Linked DNA regions of Mumia flava. The protein of the gene in region 1 interacts with the protein of each later gene in a pairwise test. Links are inferred from orthologs where the notes say so. Each region holds a gene or a part of one and is shown on either strand. Other genes may lie near its edges.

Region 1 (5,361 bases):
CCACGGCACGAAGCCCATGAAGGCGAAGCCGAGCAGGATCAGCACGATCCCCATCACGATCGAGATCTCCCGCTCGTACGGGCGCAGCTCCTGCCCGATCCCGCCGAACAGCGCGCCGTACGACACGAAGACCACACTGAACCCGGCGACGAACAGGGCGGCACCGGTCATCAGGCGACCGCGCTGGCGCAGGGTCTTGTCGTCACCGACCACCTCGGCCGCCGACATCCCGGAGACGTAGGACAGGTAGCCCGGCAGCAGCGGCACGACGCACGGCGAGAAGAACGAGACCAGCCCCGCGACGAGCGCGACCCCGGCCGCGAGCAGGATCGAGCCCGACAGCACCGTGTCCATGATCCAGTCCGACATCGCCGCTACGCCGCCCCGGCGTCCTCGACGAGCCCGCGCAGCGTCGCCTCGCTGGTCGCACCGACCACCCGGGCCGCGACCCGGCCGTCGGAGTCGATCACGTACGTCGTCGGCACCGCGATCGCGGGCAGGCTGTCACGGAAGCCGAGCAGGGTCTCGCCGCTCGGGTCGTAGATCGACGGGTAGGTGATGCCGTAGTTCTCGTCGTAGGCCAGCGCGGCGTCACGCGAGTCGCGGATGTTGATCCCGAGGACCTCGACCCCGGAGTCCGCGAGCGCAGCCAGGTCGGACGCCTCCTCCCGGCAGTCCGCGCACCACGAGCCCCAGACGTTGACGACGACCGGGGAGCCGGCGAAGTCGGACAAGGCGACCGGGTCGCCGCCGAGGCTCTCCCCGGCCAGCTCGGGCGCCGGTGCACGGTCGGCGGGATCGACCGACGTGATCGTCCCGTCCCCGCTCACGTACCCTCCCGTGGTCTCGTCGGCCTGGGTGCTCGACGCGCAGGCGGAGACGGCCACGCCGACGAGCAGCGCGGCCGCGGCGAGCAGCAGTCGTCGGGCGGTCATGCCCCGCCGACGAACTTGCGCCGCAGGTGCGCCGGGACGAGGTCGCCGGCCGGCTCGGAGTAGCCGACCGCGACCGGCTCGTCGCCTTCGTAGGTCACCGACGTGATGCTCGCGAGCGAGCACTCGCGACGCCGCGGGTCGTGCAGGTAGCGGCGCTTCTGGACGGTGAGCCGCGCGACCCAGATCGGGAGCTGGTGCGAGACGATCACCGCCTCGTGTCCGCGGGCCGCGTCGCGCGCGTCGGCGAGCGCCGCGAGCATCCGGGCTGCGATCTCGGTGTACGGCTCGCCCCACGACGGCTTCGCCGGGTTGCGCAGCAGCCACCAGACCGACGGCCTGCGCAGCGCGCCGTCGCCGACGCCGAAGGTCTTGCCCTCGAAGCTGTTCGCGGCCTCGATCACGCGCCCGTCGGTGTGCACCGGCAGGTCGACGGTGGCCGCGATCGGCTCCATCGTCTCCTGCGCGCGCTCCAGCGGCGAGCAGACCAGGTGCGTCACGTCGCGCTCGGAGAAGTACTCGGCACCGCGCTCGGCCATCTTCCGGCCCAGCTCCGAGAGGTGGTAGTCGGGCAGGCGCCCGTACAGCACACCGGTGGGATTGTGCACCTCACCGTGCCGCATCAGGTGGACGACGGTGCGCTCGCTGCTGCTCATCTGTCTGCTCTCGTGGTACGGGTGGGTCTCAGGCCGTCGCCGCGGCCGCCGCGGGTGCGGCCGCGCTCAGGGCCTTCTCGATCTGGTCCAGGGCGTCGTCGTCCAGCGAGTCCGAGACGAACCACGCCTCGTACGAGCTCGGCGGCAGGTAGACGCCGTGCTCCAGCATCGCGTGGAAGAAGGCGCGGTACGCGGCGGGGTCCTGGTCCTGGGCGTCCGAGAAGTCGCGGACCGGCTCCGTACGGCCGAGGTACGGGCTGAACAGCGTGCCGGCGCTCTGCACCACGTGCGGGACCCCGGCGGCGCCCAGCGCGTCGCGCAGCATCGTCTGGATCGTGCTCGCCAGGTCGTCGAGGTGCGTGTAGACCTCGTCGGTCGCCAGCCGCAGCGTGGTGAGCCCCGCGGTGGTGGCGACCGGGTTCCCCGAGAGCGTGCCGGCCTGGTAGACGGGTCCCTCCGGCGCGAGCATCCGCATCACGTCCTCGCGTCCGCCGAAGGCCGCGGCCGGGAAGCCGCCCCCCATCACCTTGCCGAACGTCATCAGGTCCGGGGCCCAGCCCTCGACCGCGCCGTCGATCCCCCAGTAGCCCTGCCGGCTCGCCCGGAAGCCCGTCATCACCTCGTCGGAGACGAACAGCGCACCGTGCTCGCGGCAGGTCCGCGCCAGGAAGGCGTTGAAGCCGGGCTCGGGTGCGACCGCGCCCATGTTGCCGGCGGCGGCCTCGGTGATCACGCACGCGATCCGGTCGCCGTGCTCGGAGAAGACCGCGCGGACAGCGGCCGGGTCGTTGTAGGGGAGGACGAGCGTCTCGGCGGTGAACGCGTCGGGGACCCCCGGCGTCCCGGGGAGCCCGAAGGTCACGACGCCGGAGCCGGCCTCCGCCAGCAGGGAGTCGACGTGACCGTGGTAGCAGCCGGCGAACTTCACCACGACGTCACGCCCGGTGAAGCCGCGCGCCAGCCGGATCGCGGACATCGTCGCCTCGGTGCCGGAGGACACCATGCGGACCAGGTCGACCGGGGTCCGTGCGACGATCTCCTCGGCCAGCTCCACCTCGGGCTCGCTCGGTGTCCCGAAGGAGGTCCCGCGTGCGGCCGCGGCCTGGACGGCGGCGACCACCTCGGGGTGCGCGTGGCCCAGCAGCATCGGGCCCCAGGACGCGACGAGGTCGACGTAGCGGTTGCCGTCGGCATCGGTGAGCCACGACCCCGACGCGCTGCTCATGAACCGGGGGGTCCCGCCGACGGCCTTGAACGCGCGGACCGGGGAGTTCACCCCACCCGGGGACACGGCGCGAGCGCGGTCGAACAGGGACGCGGAGACGTCGGAGCCAGACACGACTCTTATTGTCCCCGACGAGGCAAGATGCCCCACAGACCCCCTCGCGGTCAACAGCCCACGGCCAGGTCGTGGACGCGGTGGGACGGGGATCCGAACTCCGAGTTACCTTTCCTAAGGACTTCCTGAGGAGCATGGGCAAGTGAGCCGACCATTCCTTAGGGTGGTCCCAGGAAGCGACCCTCGCTTCCCACGGCGTACTCGGACGACGGTGAGGACGGACCCCATGAGGCCAGGAAAGCCACGGGGAGGCGGCGAGCACCGCCGCCTGACCTGGTGGCAGGCGACCGGCGCGCTGCTGCCCTGCGCGCTGCTGGCGACCGCCTGGGGTGCCGCGATCGCGGCACCCGGCGGCGGGGCGAGTGTCGACACCGCGTCCTACTCCGCGTACGACGACGTGCCCGAGGTGCCGGTCACGGGTCCGGAGCTGGACGTCGAGACCGGAGACGACCCCGTCTCCCAGCAGATCGCCGCCGGGGAGGCCGACGAGACCGACGGCCGCCCGCAGGTCCCGACGCTCACGGCCGCCGCCTCGCAGATCCCGGCGCCCGCGCTGGCCGCGTACCAGCGGGCCGCGAGCGTGATGGCCTCCACGAAGCCGCAGTGCCGGCTGTCCTGGGAGCTCCTCGCGGCGATCGGGCGGGTCGAGTCCAACCACGGCCAGTTCGGCGGCGCCACCATCGCCGCCGACGGCGCGACCACGCGGCCGATCGTCGGCATCCCGCTCGACGGCAGCGGCGCGACCGCGCGGATCCTCGACACCGACCGGGGAGCCTGGGACGGCGACAAGGCGTTCGACCGCGCCGTCGGGCCGATGCAGTTCATCCCGAGCACCTGGTCGTCGGTCGGCGTCGACGCCGACGGAGACGGCGAGGCCAACCCGAACAACATCAACGACGCCTCGCTCGCGGCTGCCGTCTACCTCTGCGTCGGCGGGCACGACCTGAGCACCGAGGCGGGGGCCCGCGCCGCCCTCATGTCGTACAACCGGTCCACCGTCTACGGCGACCAGGTCCTCGCGATCGCCGCCGAGTACGGCAGCGGCCAGCTCCCGACCACGCTTCCGGTCTCGGCGCCGGGCGGGAGCATCCCCGGCCCGGTCGGGACGCCTCCGTTGTTCTCGTGGCCGTCCGGACCCGGTGCCGGGCACTCGCAGCAGCCTGCGCCCGCGGTCGTCGCGATCAACGACGACCGTCCGCTGCCGTCGCCGTGGGGCCTGCCGGGCGGCGACGCGGCCGAGACGATCGTCCCGGCCAAGGACCCCGTCACGCCGGTGAAGCCGAAGCCGACCAAGCCGACGAAGCCGACTCCGAAGCCCACGGACCCCACGCCGAAGCCCACGGACCCCACGCCGAAGCCGACCGACCCCACCACGCCGACGGACCCGACCGACCCCACCACCCCGACGGACCCGACCCCGACCGGCCCCACGACGCCGCCGCCGACGGAGTCGACCACCGATCCGACGCCCACGGACCCGGGCACGTCCGATCCCACGACGCCGCAGACCGACGAGCCGACCGGCTCCGACGCGGGCGACGCGAAGAAGGACGAGGACGAGCCGAAGGCCGACGCCGATCAGACCGAGGCGAAGAAGGACGAGGACGAGCAGCCGTCCGACGCCACCGCGACGCCGCCGAGCTCGACGCCCTGACGCCGAGGCGCCCGACCCTCAGGCCAGGCGCTCGGCGAACTCCGCGGCCCAGTAGGTGAGCACCACGTCGGCCCCGGCGCGACGGATCGACGTGAGCGACTCGACGATCGCGGCGTCGCGGTCGATCCAGCCGTTCGCCGCCGCAGCCTCGACCATCGCGTACTCGCCCGAGATGTTGTACGCCGCGACCGGCACGTCGACGGCGTCGCGGACCCGCGCGATCACGTCGAGGAAGCCCATCGCCGGCTTGACCATCACGAGGTCGGCTCCCTCCGCGACGTCGAGCGCGACCTCGCGCAGCGACTCGCGGGCGTTGGCCGGGTCCTGCTGGTACGTCCGGCGGTCGCCCTCGAGCGACGAGGCCACCGCCTCGCGGAACGGGCCGTAGAAGGCCGAGGCGTACTTCGCCGCGTACGCCAGGACCGCGACGTCGGTCCACCCGTGGGCGTCCAGGGCCGCACGGACGACGCCGACCTGCCCGTCCATCATCCCGCTCGGGCCGAGCACGTGCGCCCCGGCCTCGGCCTGCGCGATCGCCATCGCGGCGTAGACGTCGAGGGTCGCGTCGTTGTCGACCCGCCCCCGGTCGTCCAGCAGCCCGCAGTGACCGTGGTCGGTGAACTCGTCCAGGCACAGGTCGGACATCACGACCAGGTCGTCACCGACCTCGTCGCGGGCGTCGCGGAGCGCGACGTTGAGGATCCCGTCCGGGTCCAGAGCGCCGGAGCCGGTCGCGTCCTTGCGCTCGGGGACACCGAACAGCATGACGCCGCCCAGCCC
Region 2 (5,438 bases), 180 kb from region 1 along the record:
CGCGGCGCAGCACGTCGGCACGGAACGCCATGTTGTTGCCGGACCCCATCTCCCCCGCGCCGTACGGGAACGCGACGCCGCGCCGACCCGGGCGGGCGGCGCCGCCGAGCGGGCGCTGCGCCGGCGTCCGCGCGGACCAGTACGTGGCGGCGAAGCCCTTGCCGAAGCCGCCGGTCTCCTCGAAGAGCAGCTGGGCCGACGTGTCGAACCCGGCCGGAACCACGAGGCCGGTGACGCACGCGGGGCCCGAGGCCAGGTCGGGCCCGAACCCGCGGAGCAGCGCCGAGACCCAGTCGGCGTCGGGCCGGGCGTCGTCGTCGGTGTAGGCGACGATCGCGCCGCGAGCCGCCGCCAGACCGGTGTTGCGGGCCTCGGACAGCCCGCGGCGGGGTTCGTCGACGATCCGCACGCGGGCGTCGGTGACCGGCGCGAGCAGACGGCGGACGGTGCCGCGCGCAGGGTCGTTGTCCACGACCACGACCTCGAGGTCGGGGTGGTCCTGGGCCAGCACGAGGTCCACGGTCGCGCGCAGGCGCGGGTCCTGTCCGAGCGAACAGACGACCACGGTGATCGACGCGTCGACGGGCGGCATGCCCCACGGCCAGCGCTCCGGGCGGGTCGTGGGTGAGTCTCCGACCACGTCCTTCACCTGCTCGCGGAGCCGCGGCGGGGTTGCCCGGTCCAGCCTGACGAAGGCGGTCGGCCAGCCGTGGTCGCGTACGAGCACCGCCGCCTCGCCGCGCGCGTTGACGGCCCCGTCCCCCGGGGCCTGGTCAGCGTCAGCCCCCAGCTCGAGGTCGGTGCAGGCGATCGGGACGAACCCGCGTGAGTCGGCACCCGCTCCCGGGTCGGCTCCTCCACGCGCTCGGAGCGCCGGCGTCGCGTGCGAGCGCGTACCGAGGCCGAGGGCCCGGCTGCCGAGGTACCCGGCTGCCGTCGCCAGCACGGCCGCGGCGAGCACGACGGCTCTCGACGGCCCGGCGACGTCACCGCGCCGCAGCGGCGCGACCAGGTGCGTGACCACGCCGGTGGGGACGACCCGGCGCAGGTAGTCGCGCTCCGACGCGAGCGCCGTCCCGGGGCCGGCCATCCTGGCCAGCCGAGCCTTGGAGCGCCCCTCGTGCCAGCCGCGACGCAGGACGTACCCGAGGCGAGCGCGCTCGGACGGTACGTCGTGGTCGACGACGGCGCCGGTGATCCGCACGATCCGTCCGTCGGGGACGGCCCCGGCGATCCGGATCGCCAGCTCGGTCTCCTCGCACCCCACCGGGAGCGCGCCGACCCGTCCGAGCTCCTCGCTGAACCCGCCGACGCGGTCGAGCGCGTCCGCGCGGACCGCCATGCTCGCCCCGATCGGGTTGCGGACCTGGGCCCCGTCCCCCGGCAGGCCCCGGTAGTCGCAGCCCACCACCCAGCCGAGCTCGACGGGGAACCAGCGTGGCGCGTCGTCGACCCACCGCGCTCGGACGGCACCACCGACCGCCACGACGTCGTCCTCGGCGAACGCGTCGCGCATCGCCGCCAGCCATCCGGCGCGCGGGCACGCGTCGTCGTCGAGGAAGGCCACGACACCACGCCCGACGGAGCGTGCGGCCCCGGTGTTGCGGGCGCCGGACAACCCGGGTCTGCCCTGCGACGCCACCACCTCGCAGTCCAGCGACGCACGGCACGCGCGCAGGAGCCCGGGGTTGTGGTCGATGACGACCACGAGACGGTCGTCGTCACCGAGCTGGGCGCGCACCGCCACGACCGCGCGCCGCAGGGCGGCCAGCCGACGCTCGGTGTACGCGCAGATCACGACCGTGACCGGTGGCGCAGACGGGGATGCGGGGGTCACGAGGGCCTCGTCACGCCGCGCGGTCGACGGGGACGTCGCCACCGCGGTCGACGTGAGCGGCCGTGGGCTCGACGACTGCGGGCGCGCTCGCCACGACCGCGGCCGCCGCTGCCAGGTCGGCACCGCGCATGCGGCGGCGCTCGGCCATGATCGTCCGCAGGACACGCATCCCGTCGCGGACGGCGTGCAGGTTGCTCGTGCCGTGGATCCGCGCCAGCTCGTGGCTCGGCACCTCGACGACGCGCATCCGCGCCGCCGCCGCCCGACAGTTCAGGACGGTCTCGATCTCGAACCCGTCCCCCCACAGCATCACGTCGTCGCGCGGTGCCGGGTCCGGCAGGTCGAACGTCGGCACCAGGTCGCGCCAGAACGCGTTGTAGCCGTAGCAGAGGTCCGTGTAGCCGGTGCGGAACAGCCGGTTGACGAGCCCGGTGAGAGTCCGGTTGCCGAGCGCCCTGATCGTGGTGAGGTCGACGCTGCCGCCGCCGGGCAGGGCTCGCGATCCCTTGGCGACGTCGGCACCGCTGACCAGAGCGTCGACCATCGGCGCGATCTCGGCCGGGTCGGCCGAGCCGTCGGCGTCGAACATCACCACGATGTCGCTGGTCGCCGTCGCGAACCCGCACGCCAGGGCGTTGCCCTTCCCGCGCCGGCTCTGCTGGACCAGCACCGCCTTCGGCATCACCCGCGCGACCACCGCCGCGGTGTCGTCGGTCGAGTGCCCGTCGACGACGACGACCTCGTCGACGGGAGGTAGCTGCGGCAGGACGACCTCGAGGTTGCGTGCCTCGTTGTAGGCCGGGACGACGACGGTGACGGTGGGCGCGGAGGGTCGCGAGGTCATGCGGCAGTTCCTTCGACGGGTCCGCCTGCACGGCGGAGATATGATCAGATGTTGATTAGCCTTGCCTAACCAAACTCTTTCATCTGATCTTGTTGCTGTCCAACACCCGTCCGAGAAGTGACGCAGGTCACCGATCCCGCCCGAGCCGCTACGATCGGCCCGAACCCTCGACGGACCGGCCAGGACGGGAGAACCGTGAACGAGACAGGCGGGCTGGGGACCGAGCGGGCGCGCGAGACCGTGCGCGTCCTGCGGGACAACATCACCAGCGGGCGCTGGCCGGTGAACTCCCGCATCCCCACCGAGAGCGAGCTCGCGGCCGAGCTCGGCGTCGGCCGCAGCACGATCCGCGAGGCCGTCCGTGCCCTGGCCAACCTCGGCATGCTCGAGCCGGCCCGCAGCCGCGGGACGTTCGTCCGCGCGCGCAACCCGGTCAGCTCCGTGCTGTCCGACGTCGTCACCCAGCACACCATCGACGACGTGCTGGCCGTACGCCGTGCGCTCGAGGTGGAGGCGGCCGAGCTGGCAGCGAAGAACCGCACCGACGACGACCTCGCGCTGCTGCGCTCCGCCCACGAGAGCGACGTCGCCGGCGCGAGCGCGCAGCAGATCGAGCGCGGGCTGACCCCGGGACAGTTCCACGCGCTGCTGTTCGCCGCCGCGCGCAACCCGTTCCTCGCCGAGCTCTACGCGGGGATCACCGCCGGCCTGCGGACCTGGATGCGGGACGGCTCGGTCGCCCACGCCGCCGACACCGCGCAGCGTCACTCCGACCACGCCGCGATCCTGGACGCGATCGCGGCACAGGACCCCAGCGCTGCCGCGGCAGCAGCGGCCGCGCACGTCGCCCGGGACCTCGTGGTCGGCGACTGAGCCAGCCCGGGCACTCACGTACCGAGCGCCCACACGAGACCCTCGGCGATCCCCGAGCGCCAGCAGGCGTAGTCGTGCCCGCCCTCGAACTCGACCGACCGGAACGGCGCACCGGTGCGCTCGAGCGCGGACACCAGGCGCCGGTGCGGCTCCACGAGCACCCACTCCTGCGAGCCGACCTCGAGGTAGGTTCGCGGGAGCGCCGTGCAGCGTTCGAGATCATCGACGAGGTCGTCGTGCCACAGTGACGCGGACTGTGAGACGACCGCCCCGACGGCGTCCGGACGGTGCAGGCCGGCACGCAGGGCACTGAGTCCGCCCAGGCTCTGCCCCGCCACGACCACGGACTCCGCACCGTGCGCGACGTTCTCCTGCTCGCGCGCCCAGGGCAGCAGGTCGTCGGCGAGGTAGTCCTCGAACCCGCCGTCGTCGCTCAGGTCCCGCCAGCGCTCCTCCCGGCTCCCGGAGTCCAGGAGGAACCCGTGGACCGGGGGGATCCGTCCGTCCGCGATCAGGTTGTCCAGCGACGTGGGCAGGTCCTGGGTCGACGTCCAGACGTCGCCGTCGAGCGCGACGACCGCGCCCGACGGCCCCCCGCTCCCCGCGTCACCGGGTGGCCGGTAGACCCAGACCGTCCGGCCACGCGGTCCGATCCGCCGCTCGACCGTGCCGGGCGGGACGCCCGGTCGGCGCTGGAGCCAGCTTTCGGCCGGTGCTCGTGGTCCCGCTGCCACCGACTGGACGACGCCGGCGCGGTTGCGGCAGGTCGACGGGTTCGTAGGGTCGCTCCGACCCCGGTCGAGCGCGGCCCGCAGCGCGACGTGGTCACCGGCCAACCAGGGAGCATGCTGCCCGGGGAACCGCGGGAGGAAGGCGTACGACCCGCGCCAGCGGGAGGAGACCTGGTACGACAGCGTCCACAGGTCGGTCCCCTCGATACGGCGCATCAGACTGCGACCGAGATCCGTCTCGTCGGTCAGCCTGTTCACGAAGAGCAGCACCTCGACCGCGTCGGCGTCCGACCAGACGAAGGTCACGATCGCGTCGTCGCCCTCGGCAGCCCTCTCGACCCAGGGGGTCGGCACCCGCGCGGCGTACGCCTCGAGCGCCGCCGCGCCGCCGCGTTCCAGCAGGCGCGCCACCAGGGGAGACTCCACCACACGCGCCGGGGTCGGACGTGGGACCTTCGGAGGCTTCAGTCGCATCGTCGGCTCCGGGCGAGCGGGACCACGAGCGGCGTCCGCGTCTCCGGATCGGGCACCACCCGGCAGGGGAGCGCGAAGACTCGCTCGAGCAGCTCGGCGTCCACCACCTCCGCTGGAGTCCCCTGCGCGACCAGCTCGCCGTCGTGCATCACCACCACGTGGTCGGCGTAGCGAAACGCCAGGTTGAGGTCGTGAAGGACCGCCACCACGGTGGTCCCGCTCTCGACCAGGTCGGCGCACAGGTCCAGGACCTCGACCTGGTGGGCCAGGTCGAGGAACGTCGTCGGCTCGTCGAGCAGCAGCAGGCTGGTCTCCTGGGCGAGAGCCATCGCGATCCAGACCCGCTGCCGCTGCCCACCGGACAGCTCGTCGACCACCCGGTCGCGCAGGTCGAGCACGCCGGCGCGCCGCATGGCGGACTCGACCGCACGCTCGTCGGCGCGGCTCCACTGGCGCAGCAGGCTCTGGTGCGGGAACCGGCCTCGCGCCACGAGGTCCTCCACCACGATGCCGTCCACCACCACGGGCGCCTGAGGCAGCAGACCGAGCGTCCGCGCGACCTCCTTCGAGCTGCGGTCGGTGATCGGCCGGCCGTCGAGGAGCACCGTCCCCTGGACCGGGCTCAGGATCCGGGCGAGCGTCCGCAGGAGCGTCGACTTGCCACAGGCGTTGGGCCCGA

Evidence for each region. The genes of interacting proteins can lie anywhere in the genome.
Region 2: the proteins of hemL (region 1) and CLV56_RS12735 interact in binary tests that used the Escherichia coli proteins (3 or more experiments, as listed by UniProt). The link is inferred for Mumia flava from one-to-one orthologs.

The regions. Positions count from the first base shown.
Region 1 is NZ_PGEZ01000001.1:2,547,221-2,552,581, reverse strand. The notes cover bases 773-3,695. They hold hemL (glutamate-1-semialdehyde 2,1-aminomutase), read right to left. Parts: upstream 2,928-3,695; coding sequence 1,617-2,927; downstream 773-1,616. Other genes in these bases: CLV56_RS11985 (lytic transglycosylase domain-containing protein), read left to right, coding at 3,154-3,695; CLV56_RS11995 (histidine phosphatase family protein), read right to left, coding at 932-1,588; CLV56_RS12000 (TlpA family protein disulfide reductase), read right to left, coding at 773-935. In the rest of the region: CLV56_RS12005 (cytochrome c biogenesis CcdA family protein), read right to left, coding at 1-369; more of CLV56_RS12000, read right to left, coding at 375-772; more of CLV56_RS11985, read left to right, coding at 3,696-4,581; hemB (porphobilinogen synthase), read right to left, coding at 4,600-5,361. UniProt on the Escherichia coli protein: Aminomutase that catalyzes the transfer of the amine group on carbon 2 of glutamate 1-semialdehyde to the adjacent carbon 1 to form 5-aminolevulinate.
Region 2 is NZ_PGEZ01000001.1:2,729,506-2,734,943, reverse strand. Bases 1,716-4,715 are described here. They hold CLV56_RS12735 (FadR/GntR family transcriptional regulator), read left to right. Parts: upstream 1,716-2,876; coding sequence 2,877-3,554; downstream 3,555-4,715. Other genes in these bases: CLV56_RS12730 (enterochelin esterase domain-containing protein), read right to left, coding at 3,569-4,696; CLV56_RS12740 (glycosyltransferase family 2 protein), read right to left, coding at 1,848-2,681; CLV56_RS12745 (glycosyltransferase), read right to left, coding at 1,716-1,837. In the rest of the region: more of CLV56_RS12745, read right to left, coding at 1-1,715; CLV56_RS12725 (ABC transporter ATP-binding protein), read right to left, coding at 4,750-5,438. UniProt on the Escherichia coli protein: Transcriptional activator of the glcDEFGB operon which is associated with glycolate utilization, and encodes malate synthase G and the genes needed for glycolate oxidase activity. Also negatively regulates the transcription of its own gene.